2 regions of the Heyndrickxia sp. FSL W8-0496 genome follow, and region 1 is predicted to be linked to the other one. Evidence: a T-box and tRNA genes for the amino acid it is inferred to sense, from the RefSeq annotation. Region 1 holds a T-box; the other holds one or more tRNA genes.
The links. The T-box of region 1 lies ahead of metG (methionine--tRNA ligase). A T-box ahead of a tRNA ligase gene usually reads a tRNA of that ligase, here a tRNA-Met.

Region 1 (10,902 bases):
GAAATAAATATTTGGGGCAAAGGAACAAGTTAAAGAAGCTAATAAGTATAAGCATAGAAAAAATAGCAATGGCTTACGACGGCCCTTTACATCGCTCAATGGGCCAATAAATAATTGCCCTAATCCTAGTCCTAATAAACATGCAGTTAGACTGATTTGTACAAGTGAAGCAGTAGTTTGATAATCTTTTACAATAGTAGGAAAGGAGGGTAAATATGTGTCTATTGTAAAAGGTCCTAAAAGACCAAGTGATCCTAAAAGTAAAGCAAGTTGGATTCGTTGTTTTCCACTAGGTGTATTCAATTTTTCCTCGCCTTTCAATCATTAAATTAGTTTTTTTGTGGGTACTTATTTACACATTTATAACAGACCTATCAGTTGATTTTTTCACCTCCAGTAATGTCCTTTTTGTTATCAAATAAGCACAATTCATTTCGATATCCGAAATTACATAATTTTCATTATAACCTGATTTAATTTTGGGGTAAACATTAAAATGTTTTGTCAGCCCTATTTTATTTTGTACATAAAGTATTAGATGATTTTATTAAATCGAAGAAAACTTGAGGAATTTTAAAAATTATTGGAACCTTTTTTAAGCTTTTTCATATAATGCCTACTGTGAGAAATTTTAAGGAGGAGAAATCGAAATGGGCGATATTCAATTGAAAATAACAAGGGAAAACGAAGGCAAAGATGGATATAAAATCATTGAAGTAAAAGTATCTGATCCAACAGATAGTTTATTCGCAGTTGTTACTCCTATAAAGAAGTAAAGCACCTCTCTCAACATTGTTGCTAGTTAAAATTAGGTTTACCTATTAACTATCTACTACTATACTTTCATTTCACTGAGAAAGAGCTGCAAACTCCACAAGAATGTTTGAATCCTTTATTGATTGTAAAGCCTACCTTGGGGCTTTTGCAATAAAAAACAAACTTTACAAAAACAGTGAAAAGTAAAAGGAGTACACCTTCTTTCGATAAATTATACATAGAAAGATGGTTTCATTCTAAGGAAGAGTGTGGCTCGTTACCTTTATGTTTCTAGTCTGTTGACATAAAACAGGAGTAAAAAGACGAATTAATAAAAATATATAAATAAAGTAATCTTTTCTGATAGAGGTCGGTAAAAGGTTACTTTTTTACTTTTTTAATAGTTTATTGACTACGATAATAATTTTTTGTATTTATATAATTTTACGAAATGTTAAAATGAAAGTATTTCAAGGCTTTTTTTAAATTCAGAAGATATTGATTTAGGGAATTCACTTGAACATGTACGATAAATATGAACTGCAATTCATTTAAATATTGGTTATAACGTGTAGAACTGAATGCTTTTATATCATGAATGCAGTGATTCATACATTGAGCTTTACAATGAGAGGAGAAGGGAATATGGTTTTACTAGATCAGTTAGTACGCCAATTAAATCGTGAGCTGGATATCCATTCCTATAGAAGTGATCCAGGTTTTAGTCGATTTATTCCAGCCGTTTATGATCCGTTACCATTTGATTGGACATCAGTTTTTGAAAACGAGTTTGCACAGCTTTTCAACGGACTTATGCTCAGGGGAAGTGCTGAAGTTGAAAAGGTTTTTTTAGCTGTTTTTCCTACTGAAGATGTATTAACTCGATTCATTGATGAGAGTAAAGAAGGGGATCTTCTTTTCATGCATCATCCATTATTAATGGAATGTGGTGATCCAAACGGTAAATCAGGTAGAGGGTTTGTCCCGATTCCTGAAAAATACTTATTGGCAATGAAAAAGAAAAGATTATCTGTGTATACCTGTCATGAGCCGTTAGACTATCATCAAAGGCTTGGGACAAGTATTGCTATAGCACAGACTTTACATGCAAAAATTGTGGATGGATACCTTCCAAATGAGAAAAATCAAAACCTAATATTGCTTTGTGAGATTCAAAAAACCGATACAGATCAGCTTGTTGAAACACTAAAGAACAAATTTTGTATTCCATATGTTGATTTCGAAGGTAAGCAGCTAGAGTCAATTGAAAGGATTGCTATTATTGCGGGCTGCGGAGACAAAGTAGACTGGATGAAGGAAGCAGAAAAGAAGGGGGCACAAGCCTATATAACTGGTGAGATTCATTGTCATATTGATAATGAATATGGAAGGATGAAATATAATCAAATGCTTGCATATGTCCCAAATACAACCATGTCACTTATAGGGGTTTCTCATTCCGCTTCAGAATATTTAGTAATGAGGACATTAATGAAAAGTTGGTTTAAAGATTCATTTAGTATTCAGACTGTATTACTACCACAGGAACAATGGTGGCTTTAACGATGAATAAGGGGGATTGGATGTTAAAGAGAAAATTTGGGGATCGTCTAGGATGGAAGCGTATTACGGAGAGAGAGTACATCCAAACATTTGTGCAGACCGAAACATTCGAGGGATATTTATCTTTCTTGAAAATGATTAAAGTAACAGAACCATTGTACATAAATTATGGAGAAAAAATGTTATGCATTGCCGATAATGGATACTCATGGCTTCAGCAATTTCCAAAAGATAAGCATCACGCTGTAACAACAATGTTTAATGACAGTGGGGAAATTATTCAATGGTATATTGATATTTGCATACAAAATGGAGTTGAGAATGGTCGTCCATTTTGGGATGATTTATACCTAGACCTCATCGTTCTTCCCTCGGGAGAAATGATTCAACAGGATGCAGATGAATTGGAAGGGGCTTTGGCAAGTGGAATAATTGATAAGTACGTATACAATTTAGCCTGGAATGAAGCGAAGGAAATTGAGGAACAGATAAAAGAAGGTAACTTTTCGTCTTTGCATCTAGCAAAAGAGTATAGAGACTACATACTGAAAACAAATGGATCAAGCACTTTGTCATAGTGCTTGATCTATTTTTTATCTAATTACTGAACAAGAATCAGCTTTGGACTCGCATACTTTTCTGTGTTTGAAAGATTTGTGTGTATGTAATGTATATAGTAATACAATAAAAGACCAGATCATATTGCCAATATAAGGTTGCTGGTTATAGGTAATTGTCAGCACTAGACTTATAGTCCCAAAAAGAATAGAATACACTATCATTAACCAAAATCCCCATTTTTTTAATTTCATATATCCATAAATGATAATTAATGTTGCAATGGCAACAACCACTCTCATTAATTGTTCAGGTACGTGACTTAAACCAAATCTATCTGAAATACCGATTTCATTTATATGTGATTCATAGAAGATGGATGTTATAAATAAAATAAATGCTCCAAAAATATAGTAATAGCTAATTATGCTTATACCTATTGGTCATTTCATTAATCCCACTCCTTAGTATATGTACGAAAGTTACCATAGAAAGTTCCGTAATAGATGCATCTATTTATTACTTTCATCACATATATTTATAGTATAAGGTAGATATATCCAAAAATAATACATGTTTCCTCCTTTGTATGTTATATTTTTTTATAATTGCAAAATTTTTTTAGAAGGAGGGGAAAGGGATGAAGTGGTTGAAAACTAGTATTCTTGCACTTTTTCTTTCATTTGTATTTTCTTTAGGAAATAACACTGTAGAAGCTATAACTAGTTCTGAGTGTAATCAATCATCAGTTGTGAAAAAAAGCTATATCAATGTACCTGTAGCTACTCTTTGGAAAGAACCGGGTTCAAAACGATCCATTGATCAGTCCGTATTGTCCATTCCGGTTGACATGAGAAAATGGACAAACAGTATGCCAAATGTTCAGAAACGGATTTGGCTAACCGGTAAAACTGAGAGTCAAGCATTATATGGGCAAGAGGTTCAAATTTTAAGGACGAAAGGAGAATGGGTACAAATTGCCATTAAGGACCAGGCAACTGCTAAAAATAAGTATGGATATCCAGGATGGCTGCCTAAAGAACAAATTCATATAGGACTATTAAAATATGAAAAATGCCCGTTTGCCATCGTTAAAACAAGAACAACCCATTTATACGATGACAAACAGAAAAAAGATTTGGAAATAAGCTTTAATACGAAACTACCTGTTATAAGTGAGGAGCAAAATTGGGTTCAGGTTAATACACCTACGAATCAAGTAAAATGGGTAAAAAAAACAGATGTGAATATTTACACCTCTAAAGCAGAATTTCCGAAGCCAACGGGTACTGATCTTGTCATGACGGCCAAGCAATTTTTAGGACTTTCTTATCTTTGGTCAGGTACTTCTGCATACGGTTTTGATTGTTCTGGTTTTACTTTTTCCGTTTATAAATCTTATGGCATGCACTTACCAAGAGATGCCTCTGAGCAATATAAGAGAGGTAAACCTGTTTTAAAAACAAATCTTCAACCAGGTGATCTACTATTTTTTGCCACTAATCATGGAAAAGGAAAAGTCCATCATGTTGCCATGTACATTGGTAATGGAAAAATGATCCACTCACCTGAGGCAGGAAAACAAGTAGAAATCATTTCTATTGATACACCTTCTTACAAAAAAGAATTTGCCGGGGCACGAAGATATATCTAGGTGCCTGGCAATTATTTATTGGTTTAGTAATTTTCCCCTTTCATATTCAATTTGATTGATGTCAATTCGTTCAAATAATGGCTCAATTATTTCTAACTGCAGGGATTTAATTTTTATTGTTTGCCAAGCTGGATTGGCAATTTTTAATTTTTTAAATAATTTAGTAGAGGAAAAGGGTAGAAAAGGCTCCAATAACTGTGCTAAATTAGCAATGATAAAGACGCAATTGGCAAGAGTGTTATTACATGCCTCTTTATCCTCTTGAATCTGTTTCCAAGGTTGTTCTTGATCGAAGTATTTATTCGCCTCCCTTATAAAATCAAAAATGATTTCTAAAGATCTCTTAAAGTGTGCTCCTTCAATTTGATTACCAACGGATTTATAGAGATTAGCGATTTTACTATCGAAATAAGGATCAATGTTTCCATCTGGAACAACACTTGAATAATATTTTTCTATAAATTTTAATGATCGATGTACAAAATTTCCATAAGTACCTAACAGCTCACTATTATGACTATATATAAACTCACGCCAGGAAAAATCAGTATCTTTATTTTCTGGAGCATTAATGGTTAGGAAATAACGAATAGAATCTGGGTGGTATCGTTCGATTAAATCAGGGACCCAAACCGCCCAATTTCTACTGGTAGATAATTTCTTTTTTTCAATCGTTAAATATTCGTTCGAAACGATATGTGTAGGTAATGATTTTTTCTTAATCCCCATTAAAATGGCTGGCCAAATAATGGTATGAAATGGAATATTATCTTTTCCATGAACATAGTAGGATAATGAATGTTCATCCCAAAATTTTGCGTCATCAACTTGATGCTCTTTTCCCCACTGTATACTAGCTGAGAGATAGCCAGCAACAGCTTCAATCCAAACATAAATTTTTTTATCTTCATACCCTTTTACAGGGATATTGATTCCCACAGGTAAATCACGGGAAACAGCCCGATCATGTAGACCTTCCTGAAAATAACGATTTGTTAATTGAATGGCGTTCTCACGCCAAGAATGATGTGTTTTAGCATTAGCAACATAAAGTTCTAGACTTTCTTGAAATTGGCTTAATGAAAAATAAAAATGCTCGGTTTTTCTTATTTCAGGTATCGTTCCACAAATTTTGCAAGTTTTCTCTAGTAGGTCAATTGGATCCAAAATAGTAGAACAATGATCACATTGATCACCTCGGGCAGCATTCCCACATTTTGGACATATACCTTCAACATATCGGTCGGGTAAAAATTGAGAACAAGACTCACAATAGGTTTGTTCAATTTCTTTTTTATAAATAAAATTGTTTTCAAGCAGCGCCAAAAAGATTTTCTGTGCTATTTGATGATGATGAGATGAATCTGTTCTTGTATAGAGGTCATAAGTAAATCCAAGCTTTGAAAAGCATTCTACAAATTCCTTGTGATAATAATCAGCAATGTGTTTAGGAGTTGTTTGTTCCTCCTTAGCACGTATAGCTATAGGTGTACCATTACAATCACTCCCAGATACATATAAAACATTTCTACCAGCCAATCGGAAATATCTTGCTAAAATATCACCTGGTAATAAACTGGCGATATGACCAAGATGTAATGAACCATTTGCATATGGCCAAGCCCCACCAATAAACACATTCATATCATTTCCTCCTTTTATATATGTTCTTCGCTATTTCTCTAATGCATAACTCCAAAAATAAAAAAAGCCTCGCCCTAATCTGCTGTTAAGCAAATAAGGACGAGGCTGGGTTCCCCGTGATACCACCTTTAATTACTAATAGCTCACGCTATTAGTCTCGACAAGTACGAAAGCAAGAAAAAAGCTTTGATACTGTGCTTTTGATAACGAGTAGCAATACCCGTCTGGACCTACTAATATGGATACATACGTTCAGCTCGAAGCTCAGAGGCCATTGTTCAAATGAATAGTTTTGCTTCTTTTCAGCTCCCGAAGCTCTCTGGTGAAAACATCCTCATTTTACTTTTCCTCGTCTAAGCATTAATAATGATAAATTTATTGTATTATATACAAAATGTTCAGAAAGGTAAAGTCTATTTACTGGTAAATTTATTAAATTTGCTGATTTCGTAAAGCTTGTTACATTTGGAAAAGCCAAACTACTGGCACTTACATCTAATAAGGGATCGGGCAATTCTTATGGAGTTCGCAGCTTTATTCTCAGTCAAATGAAAGATATAGCAGTCTTCAGACAATACTTATACGTTAAAACCTTAGCAATAATATTTGAGAAAGTGCATTTTTTTAAAGGATAAAATTAATATACAAATTATTGAAAAAATTAAAAATATTTGAAGGGAAAGATTCATATTATGAAGAACTTTAATTATTAATTATGTTAGGAGGGATATGAATGAGAAAAGTGTATTTTATTATTTTTATCATCCTGCTTGCTGGATGTCAATCCGAATCAACTACAAAGAAAATAAACATAAAAAATGATAATAATAAAAGTCAAGCAATCCAAACGAAAGAAATTGATGAAGAGGAACTTGAAAAAGAAGCACAAGCTGCCAAAACGTATTTTGCAAAAATGATTGAAGCCATTGATGATAATAATAGAAAGGAATTCTTATCATTTCAAAATGAAAAAAATAAACTTTTCTATAAAGAACAGGATGCATGGATTTTGGGCGTGTATGTAAAGCGAAAAGAAGGAGTGAGCTTAACTACCAAGATCAGGCAATTAGAACTTACATCTTTGACAAAAGGAAATTTAACACTACAAATAGATATGAAAAATAAAGATAAAATCTATAGTAATCAAATAACATATACGATCATTAAAAAAGGGGGAAAATGGAAAATAAATGATCTTCCATTCAAGAAAATGACAAATGGACCAATAAATCTCTACTATTTACCTTCATTAGAATATCAGGCTGCCCAAGTAATGAAAGATCTTAAAAAGTTGGTTGATCTATATATAGAATATTTTGATTGGGATCCAAAGGAAGTTAATGTAAAATTATATGATTCACTTGAAGAATTATCCGCTTCTGTTCCATGGGAAACAGTACCTGGGGTCAGTCAGTCTTTTATTTCTTTAAAATTTTTCGTAGATACCACTTATTCTGATGTCACTTATAATATAATGAAGCATGAAGTGGTTCACACAATGCTTGCAGAAATCAGTAATGACAACGCCACAGAGTTTATGCATGAAGGACTGGCAATATATATTTCTAGTGCGGTTTCAAAAGACCCTCAAGGAAACCCACGAATAGATTTAAATGGAGTAAAGGAAAGAGAGAACATTCTCTTAGATAATATTAAAACATTTAAGCCGATTAATGAATTAAACAATATAAATTACACGAATGATTCGGGAGACATTTATAGTCTCGGTTTCCTATTAACAGACTATTTAATTTCCAACTATGGAATGGATAAATATTTGAATCTGCTTAGTGAATTAAAAAAAGAGGATATTGTAGACAATTATAATGAAGAAAAACAACAAATAGTATACAAACGTGTAATTAAAGCGATGGAAAAAATATATGCACCAATTGACCAGCTTTCAAAAGATTATGCGGATTATTTTAACAAGTTAAAACAATAATTTTACTCATAAGCTTTTTAATAAAAGCTGTTTTCGTATACTTTGTTGTTTTTGTAAAAATCCCAAATGCCAGCGTATACATCCAATAAGGGATTGGGCAATTCTTATGGGCTTTTGGAGCTCTTTTCACAGAAATGAAAGATGTAGCGGTTTCTTCTGATTGTTATTCGTTAAAACTTAACTTAAATAGCAACAATGTTTGAAAACAAAGCCTTAGTAAAATACTTATAAAAAGATATACCACTCTACTGCCATTAATTTATTTCGCAGGAGGGTGTTTTTTATGATCATCATATTGTATTAATAATATTTGTTGCCTACATAATCAATATGCATAAATATCATGCAAATTTACAATTGGAAGTTATGAGTGTTCAGGAGTATGATGAAGTTGAATGAACAAAGCAGTAAATGAGGGTGAACGGATGGAATGGCATCAAATTCAGTATTTTCAAGTAGTTGCAAGCACACAGCACTTTACTCGAGCGGCAGAATTGCTTTCGGTTTCCCAACCTGCCCTTAGTCGATCTATTGCTAAGCTGGAAGAGGAGCTAGGCGTGCAACTTTTTGATCGAAAAGGAAGAAATATTAGTTTAAATCAATATGGAAAAATGTTTCTCGAGCGTGTAGAACGTTCGATAAAAGAAATTGAAATGGGAATTCAAGAAATTCAGGATAGTATTCATCCTGACCGTGGAACTATTTCATTATCCTTTTTACACTCGCTAGGAGTGAGTTTTGTGCCAAAATTGGTCAGCTCATTTCAGCGCGAATATCCAAATGTGAAATTCCGATTAAATCAGGCATCATCCCAGCATGTATTGGAGCAATTAGACGCTGGTGAAACTGAGGTTGCACTCGTTTCTTTTGACCAAGATCAGGCGGGGATTATTCGTCAGCCATTACTAAGGGAAGAACTATATTTAATTGTTTCAATTCATCATCCCTTAGCAAAATTAGATGAAATCGATTTACATTTGATTAAAGATGAGCCATTCATTGCTTTTAAAAATGGATATGGCTTACGTACCATTACTGACCAGCTTTGTAAGGAAGCTGACTTTTTTCCACAAGTAGTATTTGAAGGGGATGAAATTGGAACGGTAGCAGGTTTAGTTGCCGCTAAATTAGGAGTTTCATTAGTGCCGGACTTAACGATTTTAGATAAATCAAAGGTTAAGCTAATTCGAATTATCCATCCCATCTGTGAAAGGACAATTGGTATTGCTTGGAAAGAAGGGCGCTATATATCACCCGTTACTAAGAGGTTCATTGAATATGTAAAAAATAAAGTTAAGATCGATTAAATAGTTCATAACCTCAAAAAGACATTGGTAGTTATAAAGGAGTAAGACGCATCATGAGTTATATAAAACGTGGAACAAAAAGTTTTCGAATGGCCAATTTAGCTTTGTTTGCTGGAGGGTTTAATACATTTGCGATCCTTTGGAGTACACAGCCATTACTTCCTGAAATAGCAAATGAGTTCCACATTTCACCTGCGGTTTCTAGTTTAACTTTATCATCTACTACGATTGCATTAGCAATAAGTATGCTAGTAGTTGGCTCGTTATCAGAAGTATTCGGAAGAAAATCGGTCATGACCATCTCCCTAATAGCATCATCGATTTTAGCTATAATTACAGCATTAAGTCCAAACTTTCATTTATTACTTCTTTGTAGAATATTACAGGGAATAGTTCTAGCGGGGTTGCCAGCCATCGCAATGGCGTATTTAGGTGAGGAAATCGACCCTAAGAGCTTAGGGATGGCAATGGGATTATACATTAGTGGAAACTCAATCGGTGGTATGGGAGGACGAATTATTAGTGGAGTATTGACCGATTATTTTAATTGGCATATTGCCCTTATTGGTATTGGTATTATTAGTTTAATGGCAAGTTTATTATTTTGGTTTACATTACCAACATCAGCTCATTTCCAACCGCGTAAGTTTGCTGTTGTTAAATTAGGAAAATCTTTAATTAGTCAATTTAATGAGCCAGGATTAATCTATTTATTTGGGACTGGATTTCTATTAATGGGAAGCTTTGTATCACTTTATAATTATATTGGCTTTCAATTAATTGCTCCTCCGTATTCATTAAGTCAGACAATCGTCGGTTTTATTTTTATTGTATATATTGTTGGAACGTTTAGTTCGACATGGATGGGAATGCTTGCTGATCAGCATGGTAGACGAAAGATATTGCAATTATCTTTATTAATTTTGTTAATTGGAGCATGTATCACGTTAAATACAAATCTTTGGTTAAAAATTATTGGAATAGCCGTTTTTACCTTTGGATTTTTTGCAGGACACTCCATTGCAAGTGGCTGGGTTGGCAAATTATCGACACATGATAAAGCACAAGCCTCTTCACTTTATTTATTTTTTTACTATATAGGTTCAAGTATAGGTGGTACGGTGGGAGGTATGTTCTATAGTGATTTTGGTTGGATTGGTGTAATAGTAATGATTATAGTCTTTACAATTATTGCAATAGGATTATCTGTGCGTTTAGGAACGATTGCCAAAAGAAAATTGCAACTTTCATCGCATAAGTTATAAATTAAAGGCAGGATTTCTATTTAAAGAGCTGCAACTTAGATCGAGTGTATATTTTTATACACTCGTTTTTTTATTTTTTAAGTAGGATAAACTAATAAAACATATATAAATAGAAATAATGTTTAACTTAATGGTGTGACTTAGCTTTGCTAGTGAGAATGAAACCTAATCAAACCTTTAGAAAGGAAAAATGGATGTATGTTAGATTTG
Region 2 (10,902 bases), 2.9 Mb from region 1:
ACCTTTCCCTTCAGAAACCTAACACAATAGCCATTTGGTAAGTCTACTTCACTGTTTAAGGACAATTTCATTTCATATGTATGGTTTTGGTTCTCCTTTATAAAGGAGAATGTACACTGCTGATAAGATCTCCTTACCTTTAAACCTAAGGGAAGATCTAAGCGTCCAGATGGATGATTACTTGATAATAATTTAAGAATATCATCTGTATGTACCGCAGTTACAAAGGAAGGATTTTCATTGTAAAGATAGTTTAATATTAGTTGAATCCCTCTTCTTTGTAAAGGCAAAGGCATTTCAATAAAAGATGGAATTTCTATCACTACTTCATTTTTCATTTTATTCCATAATTTATTCATTTTTTCTAACGTTAATTCCTGCAAAAAAGCTTCATCAGATAATATCTCTTCACTAAATCGTTGAAAATGCTCGTGAACATGGTTATTCTCTTTCTTTAAAAAAGGTAATACATTTAATCGAAACCGATTCCTAGTATAATCCTGTTCAAAATTACTTGAATCAATTCTTATGTTTAAATCATGAATATGGCAATACTCTTCGATTTCTTTTTTCGTAACACAAAGGAGAGGTCTTATAATTTCTCCATTTGCGAAAGCTCTCCGTAACGGAATCCCTGCTCTTCCTCTTCCTGTGCTCCCTCGAGTCAATCTCATTAAAATGGTTTCAATCTGATCATCACCATGGTGTCCAAGTAAAAGCTTATTATGCTGGTATTTTTCCATAATATCCTGAAAAAAACGATACCTGTAGATTCTGGCTGTTTCTTCCATGCCTTTGTTTAGGGCACCCATTTTCTCTTGAATATTAATTCTAATTGCTTCACAAGGAATGTTCCATTGTTTGCATAATTCTTGAACAAATAGCAGATCATTATACGAATCATTCCCTCGTAGCATATGATCAACATGTGCAGCACGGATGGATATATTATATATATTTCTTTTTTGAACTAGATAGTGCAGTAATGCAACAGAATCAGGTCCACCTGATACACCTATAAGAACTGAATCCCCCTTTGTTATCAACGTATTCGTTTTAATAAAATCATCGACTTTTCTTTCAAACGGTAACATTTATACTCGTTCCTTTTCAGCGAAAGTATGAACTTTCCATTCTATACACTAATTGTACCAATAATCCTCTTTAATTTATCTATTTAATTGTGACATTTTTTCTTTCTCTACATTACACTTATAATAGCTGGTCATATATATATATAAAGTATAGAAAAGATACGAGCACAATAATAACAATTGTTTCAAATACTCGTGATGCTCTCTTCTTCTTACGTGATGTTTGCCTTGTAGGCGTCACCTGTTTATTTACTTTTGCTCTTCTGCTTGATGGAATAGAGTTTCTATTTTTCACCGGCTTCATCGTATCGCTAGACAAAACCTTTAATAGATCTTTCCTCATGTCTAATGCGGAATAATATTGACCATCTATCGCATCGAATAAAATATTTTCATAGATAGCCATCTCTGGCTTTCTGCGAATCATCCTTTTCAATTGTTCGACACCATCACCCTTTTTAGAAAACCGCGCAGGATAAAATAAGTTTATTATGACCATTGATAGAGCAAATAGATCATAGGAAGGCTCTGCCTTTCTCGTTCCTGCTCCCCAATATCCTCGGTCAAAAAACTCCGTAAACTCCTTTATGGCTCTTCCACTTAATGTTGTTCCTCCAACATCAATACAACGAATTTTTGTTGGCGAATGAGTGATAATTAAATTATCTGGTTTAAGATCACCAAATACCCAACCTTCTTCATGTAACCGATGTAGATCCTGTAATAATTGCAGCATTAATACACCCGTCCATGAGTGTCCCTTTTTTTGAATGAAGTCTAATAAATGTGGTCCCTGGATATATTCCATTACATAAAAGGGAATCTTCATTTTTGGCGTTTCCCAATCGTCAATATCTAACAAAGAAGGCCCGAGGGCAGACCCTTGGACCTTAGCAAATGCTTTCAGAACATTTACTTCTGAAGTGACAGACATAGTGTTATCACTCATCTTTAGTGCTACAAAACGATCATTGCTTTTCGCTAAATAAACAATACCATTGGCACCAGACCCCAATAACCTTACTAAAATATAGCTTTTTTTATGCCATTTTCCTGTGACAGTCGTTCCAGCAGGAAAATTAAATTGACTCTTCAAAGTATTGTTCGTCATCATTTGAAAGCAATCCCCTTAAAGAACGTTTTTTCTTAAAATATGTCATAGCTTCTTTAATTGCTGGTCCAGTTGGTGTGATGCCACCCACACTAAGCTTTGAAAAGACACTAGTCAAAGATTCAAGATTTGGAGTCCACTCTAGCAATTTTTCGACATCTTTCCTTTTCCCAGGAAATACAAAGACTGAAAATTGATTATTTCCCATTCGTGCATTTAAACTTAAAGATAGATCCAGCAAGGCTTCCTTAACTGTTGGTAGCTTATGTTTCATACTTGCACTTGTATCGACTAGAACCAACAAATCTAAATCTACCGTTTCACCCAATTCATCAACTACTTCCATTACCTCACCTCTTTGTTCGGGAGGTAATTCCTCCATAGAAGTAGACTTTCCTAAAATTTGTTTTAATTCCTTATTAACTACTCCTTGGAGAGTTTGTGTCATTGCTTTTCTCGTTACCATTTGAACCGTTTGTGATAAGATTTGCGAATAAACAATTTGACTAACACCACCACCTGATAAGGCAATTCCTTCAATTTCACTCATACCCTTTTCATCGATTACATCATTCTCCATTACACCAATGACATTAACAGTAATCCCTTGTTCATTTGCAAGAGCTGCCATTGCAACTGGGTCATCTCCCTGATTCGAGCACCCGTCTGTAATTAATAAGATTTGTTTTAATTTAGCTGTTTTCAAAGGTTTCCCCTCCCTGATTCTATCGATTCCCAATCATTTTCCTATTACCCATCTTCGACGAATCGGAGGGATTTTATACTATAATATGTTTCTCTTTTATGAAATCATTTCCTTTCCTTTTCCCGCCGGAATGGCAGCCCATTTCGGTGTATTATGTTCAAGCTTAGCCACTACAATCGTCATATCATCATCAATCATTCCGGAACGTGTTCGAATAACCTCCTCCATAATTAAATCAGCAATTTCTTGAGGATCTTTTGTCTCAATTTCTCTTATTTTTCTTCTCATCCATAAATCATAGTTTTCCACATGTTTCGGTCCTTCAAAAATACCATCACTCATCATAATCAAAAGATCTCCAGCTTTCATTTGTTCTGATACAACATCTACATCAAATTCTTGAATCATTCCCATTGGCAAGTTACTAGATTCAATTTTAATTACTTTATCTCCTCGTTTAATAAAGCTCGGTGTTGAACCAATCTTTAAAAATCTAACACTAGCATCCTGAAGATCAATCATTGCAAGGTCCAAGGTGGAAAAAATCTCATCCGTTGTTCTTAATGACAATACAGAATTAACCGATTTAATAGCTACCTTTTCTTCAATACCAGACTGCAATATCTTTTGCAGAAGACGAAGAGTTTCATTACTTTCTTGATGAGCACGCTCCCCATTTCCCATTCCATCGCTAATAGCCACTGCATATTTTCTCGTTCCCAAATCAATTGTGGAGTAGCTGTCGCCGGAAACAAAGCCTCCTCCTTTAGCAGCATGTGCGACTCCTGTTTCGACAACAAACGCCTGTGCAGAACGGAAAGTGACATAGCAAAATCCATTAGGATAAGATGCACATTCTTCTTTTTGAACGATAATCGTTTCTCCTAAAATATCAGATAGCAATGGAGCGATAATTTTTTCACATTCACCATGTCCATTACAGTAAGGAATAGTCATATCAATATCCACATTCCCCACATTTAAGCTATAAATTTCCACCTGTTCAACGTCAAGACCAAAATCCTGAAGGCTATCTAGGATCATTTCTTCTTGCTTATGATGATTCTCACGTTCACGTTGTATTTCCTTTGCAAAATCACCCATTACCTCTGAGACACCAAGTAATTGCTCCGCAACTAGCTTTCTGCTCTCCTTTACCTGCTTTTTTAACTTTTGATTTGCCTGGTAAAAAGTAAGTTCCTGAAGAATCGCATCCTCTACTTTTTTTGATTTAGAGCAATGCTTATCAAGCTCTCGATGAACCTTCTGAGGTATCACCCCTTCCCCTTTATCTGTTTCATATATAACCTTTTTCATTAAATCATAGGTTTTATTAAAGTTTTTTGCCCAGCATTGCTCCTTTTTAAAACAGTTTTGACATGTCCTTTCAGTGACATTGCTTAAGAAATAATCTAACTCTTGATCCTCATGATCGAATTCCCTCCACTGATCAAATTGTGAGAAGCTCTTGGATAGGGCTTGGAAAACAGATGAAAATTGCTCCACCCTATTCACAGTAATGTCCCTTATTTTTCGGATATATTGCTGCTGCTCCTGAGTATATTCATTTGTACCAGGTATATGTTTTGCAAGCTTTGATGTTAAAGACTTTGGGGTTATAAACAATAAAAAAATGGCTATAGACGATTCATAAATATTAACGATCAATGGTGTCTTTACCTCCCCATACATTCCAATGAGTAATGTTGCAATAAGCAATCCTACAGCTGTGCCGATCTTTTTCCCTTCTTTTAGAAGCCCGCCTAATAAGCCAGAAAAGGCAAGTAAGCTCATTTGATAAAAGCTCGAAACATTCGCTAAGCTAAAGATAAGTCCAGTAACTACTCCTACAGTCGAACCTACTGTTGCACCAGCAACAAAAGCTAAGAGAAGTACTAAATATCTAGATAAAATATGCTCTACAGACAAATCAAAAATTGCCCAACCAATGGTACCTGTTAATACGGAGGCAAATAAGATAATTAAACTAATGACTTCCTCCGTTTTTAATGTCTTTTTTCTTTTTCTTAGTGATATTAATGGAATACATTGCATAAAGATAAGTGTAAGTATGAAAGTTAAACTAGCTTCGACCGCGGCCATCATTCCATCATATAATGTGATGTTCTGATTACCTGCTATATAGAAGTATCCACATTTCGATAAAAAGGAAACGACAAATACATAAAAAGGAATTACCTTTATTTCATCCTTATGTAGTCTTCCTATCGTTTTATATATGAGTAAGAAGACAATCCCTGATATGAGTGTGTAAAATGCATTTCCCATCGTAATACTTAATGAACCTGCTGCTAAGCCAAACAAAACAATTGGGGACTTTTTTCTTCTCATCATGTAAACAGACGCGAAAAAAGGAAGTGAAAAAGGTGTTAAGTGAGATAAAATTAATGCCCGTCCCAATAAGAAACCTATGAGTAGCAAAACAATACCCTTTTGGAAGAAAATGACTCCTAGCTTGAGTTGAAGCCGATTCACTCCTTTTGAAAACTCCACTTTTGTTTCCTTTAGATTTACATTCCGTCCTGGTTCAATAAAGGTATGTTCCATTTTTGCCATAATTCACACAACTCCCTATTTCATTTAGTTGTTGTCTATTATAAAATGGACAAGCTTAAAACTTTGTCAAAATAGAGAGGTGAATTGAAAGAAAAGTTCGACTTTGTTCTGCGAAATGCCTAAAAACTAAACAAGTTTTTAAATAGATATGTAGTTTAGATTCATTAAAGCTTTTTAAAAACCTCACAAAAATATATTGACATAATTTAAATCGCTCTGTATTATAGAAATTGTGCTTTTAAAGTAACTTGTTTTACGGCGGTGTAGCTCAGCTGGCTAGAGCGTACGGTTCATACCCGTAAGGTCGGGGGTTCGATCCCCTCCGCCGCTATAAAAATTATTAGAGTGGCCCGTTGGTCAAGCGGTTAAGACACCGCCCTTTCACGGCGGTAACACGGGTTCGAATCCCGTACGGGTCATCATACAAAAAAGGGAATCAGCATATATTGCTGATTCCTTTTTTTATGCTTCTAATTTCCAATCAAGACTATTTTTATATAAAAAAGGTAGGCCTAATCAATAGTCCTACCTTTTCATTACGTTCACCTGCTATATATAAATAGACAGCAAGTTAGCCACGTCTAGCACCACGGCCACCACGTTTTGATTCTGTATTACGTTTTAATGATGACAAACGATCTTCACTATCCTTTAAAAAACGAGCCATTTTTTGTTCAAAGTTTTCTTTCGCACGAAAATTATTATTTGATTTGTTTTGACGTGGACGCTGGGTTTGTGTTTGCTCCTTGGCTTTACGTATTGAAAGTCCAATTTTGCCATCCTTCTCAACATTGATCACTTTTACTTGAACTTCGTCACCGACTTTTAAATGTTCGTTAATATCTTTAACATAATTATCGGCTACTTCACTAATGTGAACAAGTCCTGTTGAGCCTTCTGACAGTTCGACAAACGCTCCAAAATTTGTGATGCCTGTTACCTTTCCTTGTAACTTGCTGCCTACTTCGATTGACATAAAAAATTATTTCCTCCTTAAAAAGATAAAAAATAAACCTTAATCTATATTATAGCCAACGTTAAAAAAGGGTGTCAATAAGACTCATCTTCTTCCTTATCTTTAGGCTTGGGAATATTAAAGATAATTTCTCCATCTTCTGATAGAAAATATTCACTTCTAGCCAGCTTAGCAATGTATTCGTCATCATTTAATTTCACGATCTCATCCTTTAACAATGCATGTTTCTTATCTAATTGAGCGATGGTCTTTTCAAGTTTTTCTTTTTCCATTTTCTTTTCACTAAGAAGGTCATTTCTAGATATGAGTGTAGAAATCAACATATACGAAATGGTTATCATTAGTAAAAAAAAGATGGCTAGTCTCCTAAATAGTAATTTTTTCCTTTTAGCCAACACTTTTTCTTTTACATGGTGCTGTGTCATATATGCATTTTGCATTGGTGCAATATTTCGTTTCGCTTTCTCACCCATTCTCATACCTCCTTTACAAGCACATCTCATTAGTAGAATTATCTCTTAAATATTTTAAGAATGGTTTTTATTCCTGATATAGTTTTATTCGTTGCTTTTTTCACATTACCTGCAATGAAATTATAAGACTTTTCGATTATTTTTTTAATGGATGTCGGAATTGCTCGCCATAAAAGATAGACTATCCAAATTATTGGTTTAAATAAAATCTTTACCATTAATAATAACACCTTAAGAATGGTTTGTACAAGAGCGTAAAGGGCTTTTCCCATCCAAAAAACAACGGTTATCAGTAGAATAACTAGCCATTTTATAGGACTATAAACAATTGTCATAAATAAATGACTGATGTAATTGGCGATAGCAACAATAAGATCAATGGAAATTTCCAATAATTTAAGATAAGTGGTTTTCATTAATGCCTGATATGCTGCAAAACCACAAAGTAATGCTACAAAAATATAGAAGCGAATTTCTCCAAAATTAACCAAAAATAAAATATAAAAGATTAATAAGCCCTGAAGTAACCAAAATAAAACATCATTGATAAATACAATTAACCGTTTTCTAGACCCTCGTTTCAAGAATCGATTATACGTATCAAGGGTGGCACCAAAAAAGCTTCCCATAGAGATCATGGCAAGCATGGTATAAAATTGGGTCGCCAAACTCATCGAAATATTTTGCTAAAGAAGCCTTTAGCTTTCTCCCCATGGTGATCGTCTAAGTATACTAAATCAAATACCTTCCCCTTAATGGATACGATTCCTTTATCAACATCGAGATTTTTCATTTGTAGATTTTGACCACGAATAGATAAGAAGCCCATAACGGTTTCTAATAAAAACTCCTCATTATCAAAGCTTTCAACTTGTTTAACTCCAGTAATGTCTAAAAGCTTTCGGCCCCTCATAATAACATCATGCTCTTGGGACGGCGCTTTATTATTTGATGAACTATCATAATATTGATTCATTTGCTCCCCCACTTTCTTACACAGTTCATAATAAATCCATTGAACAAGCTTTGTAATATATGTATGACAAGCAGTGTAAAAAAAGAACAATATGAATCATAATTGTGGAACATAAACTCAATGAAAGAAGAGGGGATGTTTCAAGTATTTTTTTATTTTAGCGAACTCAAGTTCCTTTATTTGCATCAAAAGCAGACATTTCCTTATGTTTGGGATATAGGTACGTTATTTTGATATTCCTATTTTTTCCATATCATACCCAGTGTCCACATAATGTTTGCAGCTCTTTTCTCAATGGAATGAAAGGATTTGCCGGTTTTTATCCTATTTTTGTTAGTGAAACCATTACCTTTGTCACAACATTTGAGAAAAGAGCCTGATATAAAGTCTGTTTTCGTAATTGCTTTGGTAAAAGCCCTACTGCCGGCTTTTACACACAATAAATGGGTTAGCGTTCTTTTAATGTTTGTAGCTCTTTTCTCAGTGGAATGAAAGGATTTGCCGGTTTTTATCCTATTTTTGTTAGTGAAACCATTACCTTTGTTACAACATTTGAGAAAAGAGCCTGATAACAGATTATCTGGTAGGGGCTAAAATCCTCTTAATCGATATTATTCGTATTAAGTCTTTCTTCCTTGAGAATAGAATACATATTTGCAGCATCTTCTTTACGAGTGGATTCTGTAAGATTTAGTACTTTAGCTGTCACTAATTTCTGACCAAAACGAACCTGCAGTTCATCTCCTACCTTCACATTTGAACTTGCCTTCGCGGTTTGCCCATTAATCGTTATTCTTCCTTGATCAGCTACCTCTTTTGCCAACGTTCTTCTTTTAATTAAACGAGATACTTTTAGAAATTTATCTAACCTCATCGTTGCCATAGCTCTCACCTCTTATAATCCTTTTATCTTCGCCTTATTCCAAAATTGATCTAACTCTTCTAATGTGAAGTCCTGAAAAGAACCTCCGTTTTTTACCACCTGATCTTCAATATATGAGAAACGCCTCATAAACTTCTGATTAGCCCTTTCAAGTGCCTCCTCAGGATGGATGGATAAATGCCTCGCTGTATTGATCAATGCAAAAAGTAGATCTCCAAATTCCGAAAGCATATCACCCTTATTTCCATTCTTCATTTCAATTTCAAATTCCTTTATTTCCTCTTTAACTTTTTTCCACGTTTCCTCCGCTTGTTTCCAATCGAACCCATGCTTTCCTGCATATTTCTGCAAATTATATGCACGCATGATTGCTGGCAACCCTTTCCCTGCATGATTCACTATAGAATCATGCTGGTCTACTTCGCCATGTTCCTTCGATTTAATTTGATTCCAGTTTTTTATCACATCATCCTCATTAGATACCTGTGCATCTCCAAATACATGTGGGTGTCTTCGAATCATTTTTTCCGAAATATTCTCGATAACATCATCAATAGAAAACATTCCTTCGTCCTCACCAATTTGAGAATGCAGCATTACTTGAAGCAATACATCACCAAGCTCCTCAATCATATGCTCAATATCATCTTCATCAATTGCTTCTAGTAATTCATAAGATTCCTCAATTAAATACTTCTTTAATGATTGATGAGTTTGCTTTTTATCCCAAGGACATCCATTAGGACCTCGTAATTGGGCAATAATATCCCTTAATACTGTAAATTCCTTTAATTGTTCCTTATCCATTGGTGGGACATACAAGCTCGTTAAATTATTTAACTCTACTTGTCGATCCAACTCATATAAGGGGACTTTTTTAATATTTTCTTCATTACTTCCTGCAGCTGTTACAATGACTACCTCATAATCATCGGGGTATTTTTCCATTAAAGTTAATTTCACTTCCGAAGCAACATAGGCATCATACACTTGTCCAATAATGAGATGCTGGGTTGAACGGAGATCATTTTTATGTAAATCGGTACCATCTAATAATTGAAAACCTTCAATAGGATCTGCTTTTACAGAAGTAAAAAGAGCATCTATAAAGCTTTGCCCCCCACCTATTTTAACAGTAATATTATTTGGTGGCCCTTCTTCCAACAATAATTGTACCGTTTTCTCTGCAACTAAAGGATGGCCAGGTACAGCATAAACAATTTCTTCATTTTGTGCTTCCGCTATAAGCAGATTCTTAATTTGCTCATAGACTTGTTCAAATTGATCGTTTTGTTCATATATATCATCAAAGCTAGTATATTTCATTCCTTCTCGTTCTAGCTCCTGTACAACCGGATGCTCCTTAGTCCGTAAAAAGACATGCGCTGCACTTGATAACGTCCTGTATACACCTAAAGGAAGCTGATCAATATCGCCTGCACCTAAGCCTACAATTATTATTTGTCCATTCATCATAATCCTCCATTATTTCTTTTTATGTAAAAGAAATTTACCAAAAGGAATTTCCTTCACTTCATCTTCTCTAAATAATTTAAAATACCCTATCAAATAAAGATAACAAAATCCACCCAGACAAACCCCACCTAATGACTCAAAAAGACTCCATATTCTGTTAGTGAGATGGAAGTAATCAAAAACATAGGTCCATATTTGAAGTATAAAAGCCATAACTCCAGCACTAACTAATAGCCTGATAAAAAAACGCCTAAAATTTAGGTGTATGCCTCCTCTTTTTATTTTATAAATAGACAGCAATAAAATAAAGAACAGCGCGATAATTGTGGAAACACTTGCTCCCATCGTGCCGATTTGAGGAATCAATAGATAGTTTCCAAGTACTTTTATGATCATTCCAATAATAATAAACTTAGCAGATGATAATAGATCCCCTAAACCCTGTAATATTCCATTTATGGTCAAAATCATCGAGCTAAAAAAGATAGAAATTGAAAAAACCTTTAGTACATTTGAACCCGCTTGATTTGAAAAAAGCATAGTGTTTGTAGGTTCCATAATACTAATTAAGCCAATAGTAGCCCCTAATCCAAAAACTACACTCACCTTTAAGGCTAATTGTATTTTTTC

Region 2: it has a tRNA-Met gene. The T-box ahead of metG (methionine--tRNA ligase) is inferred to sense a tRNA for this amino acid. The anticodon was not compared.

The regions. Positions count from the first base shown of each region.
Region 1 is NZ_JBBOXX010000001.1:2,937,378-2,948,279, reverse strand. Features, by position in the region: gene NST63_RS14950 (multidrug effflux MFS transporter) at 1-303, opposite strand, end outside; gene NST63_RS14945 (hypothetical protein) at 651-776, shown strand; gene NST63_RS14940 (Nif3-like dinuclear metal center hexameric protein) at 1,402-2,319, shown strand; gene NST63_RS14935 (DUF402 domain-containing protein) at 2,340-2,897, shown strand; gene NST63_RS14930 (C40 family peptidase) at 3,518-4,531, shown strand; gene metG (methionine--tRNA ligase) at 4,547-6,175, opposite strand; T-box leader at 6,268-6,540, opposite strand; gene NST63_RS14920 (hypothetical protein) at 6,909-8,120, shown strand; gene NST63_RS14915 (LysR family transcriptional regulator) at 8,546-9,427, shown strand; gene NST63_RS14910 (MFS transporter) at 9,481-10,692, shown strand.
Region 2 is NZ_JBBOXX010000001.1:66,525-77,426, reverse strand. Features, by position in the region: gene tilS (tRNA lysidine(34) synthetase TilS) at 1-1,094, opposite strand, end outside; gene NST63_RS00380 (protein kinase domain-containing protein) at 1,213-2,205, opposite strand; gene NST63_RS00375 (VWA domain-containing protein) at 2,174-2,911, opposite strand; gene spoIIE (stage II sporulation protein E) at 3,008-5,488, opposite strand; tRNA gene NST63_RS00365 (tRNA-Met) at 5,746-5,819, shown strand; tRNA gene NST63_RS00360 (tRNA-Glu) at 5,836-5,907, shown strand; gene NST63_RS00355 (S1 domain-containing RNA-binding protein) at 6,060-6,464, opposite strand; gene NST63_RS00350 (FtsB family cell division protein) at 6,539-6,937, opposite strand; gene yabQ (spore cortex biosynthesis protein YabQ) at 6,976-7,611, opposite strand; gene yabP (sporulation protein YabP) at 7,608-7,913, opposite strand; gene NST63_RS00335 (RNA-binding S4 domain-containing protein) at 8,515-8,787, opposite strand; gene mazG (nucleoside triphosphate pyrophosphohydrolase) at 8,809-10,269, opposite strand; gene NST63_RS00325 (putative polysaccharide biosynthesis protein) at 10,282-10,902, opposite strand, start outside.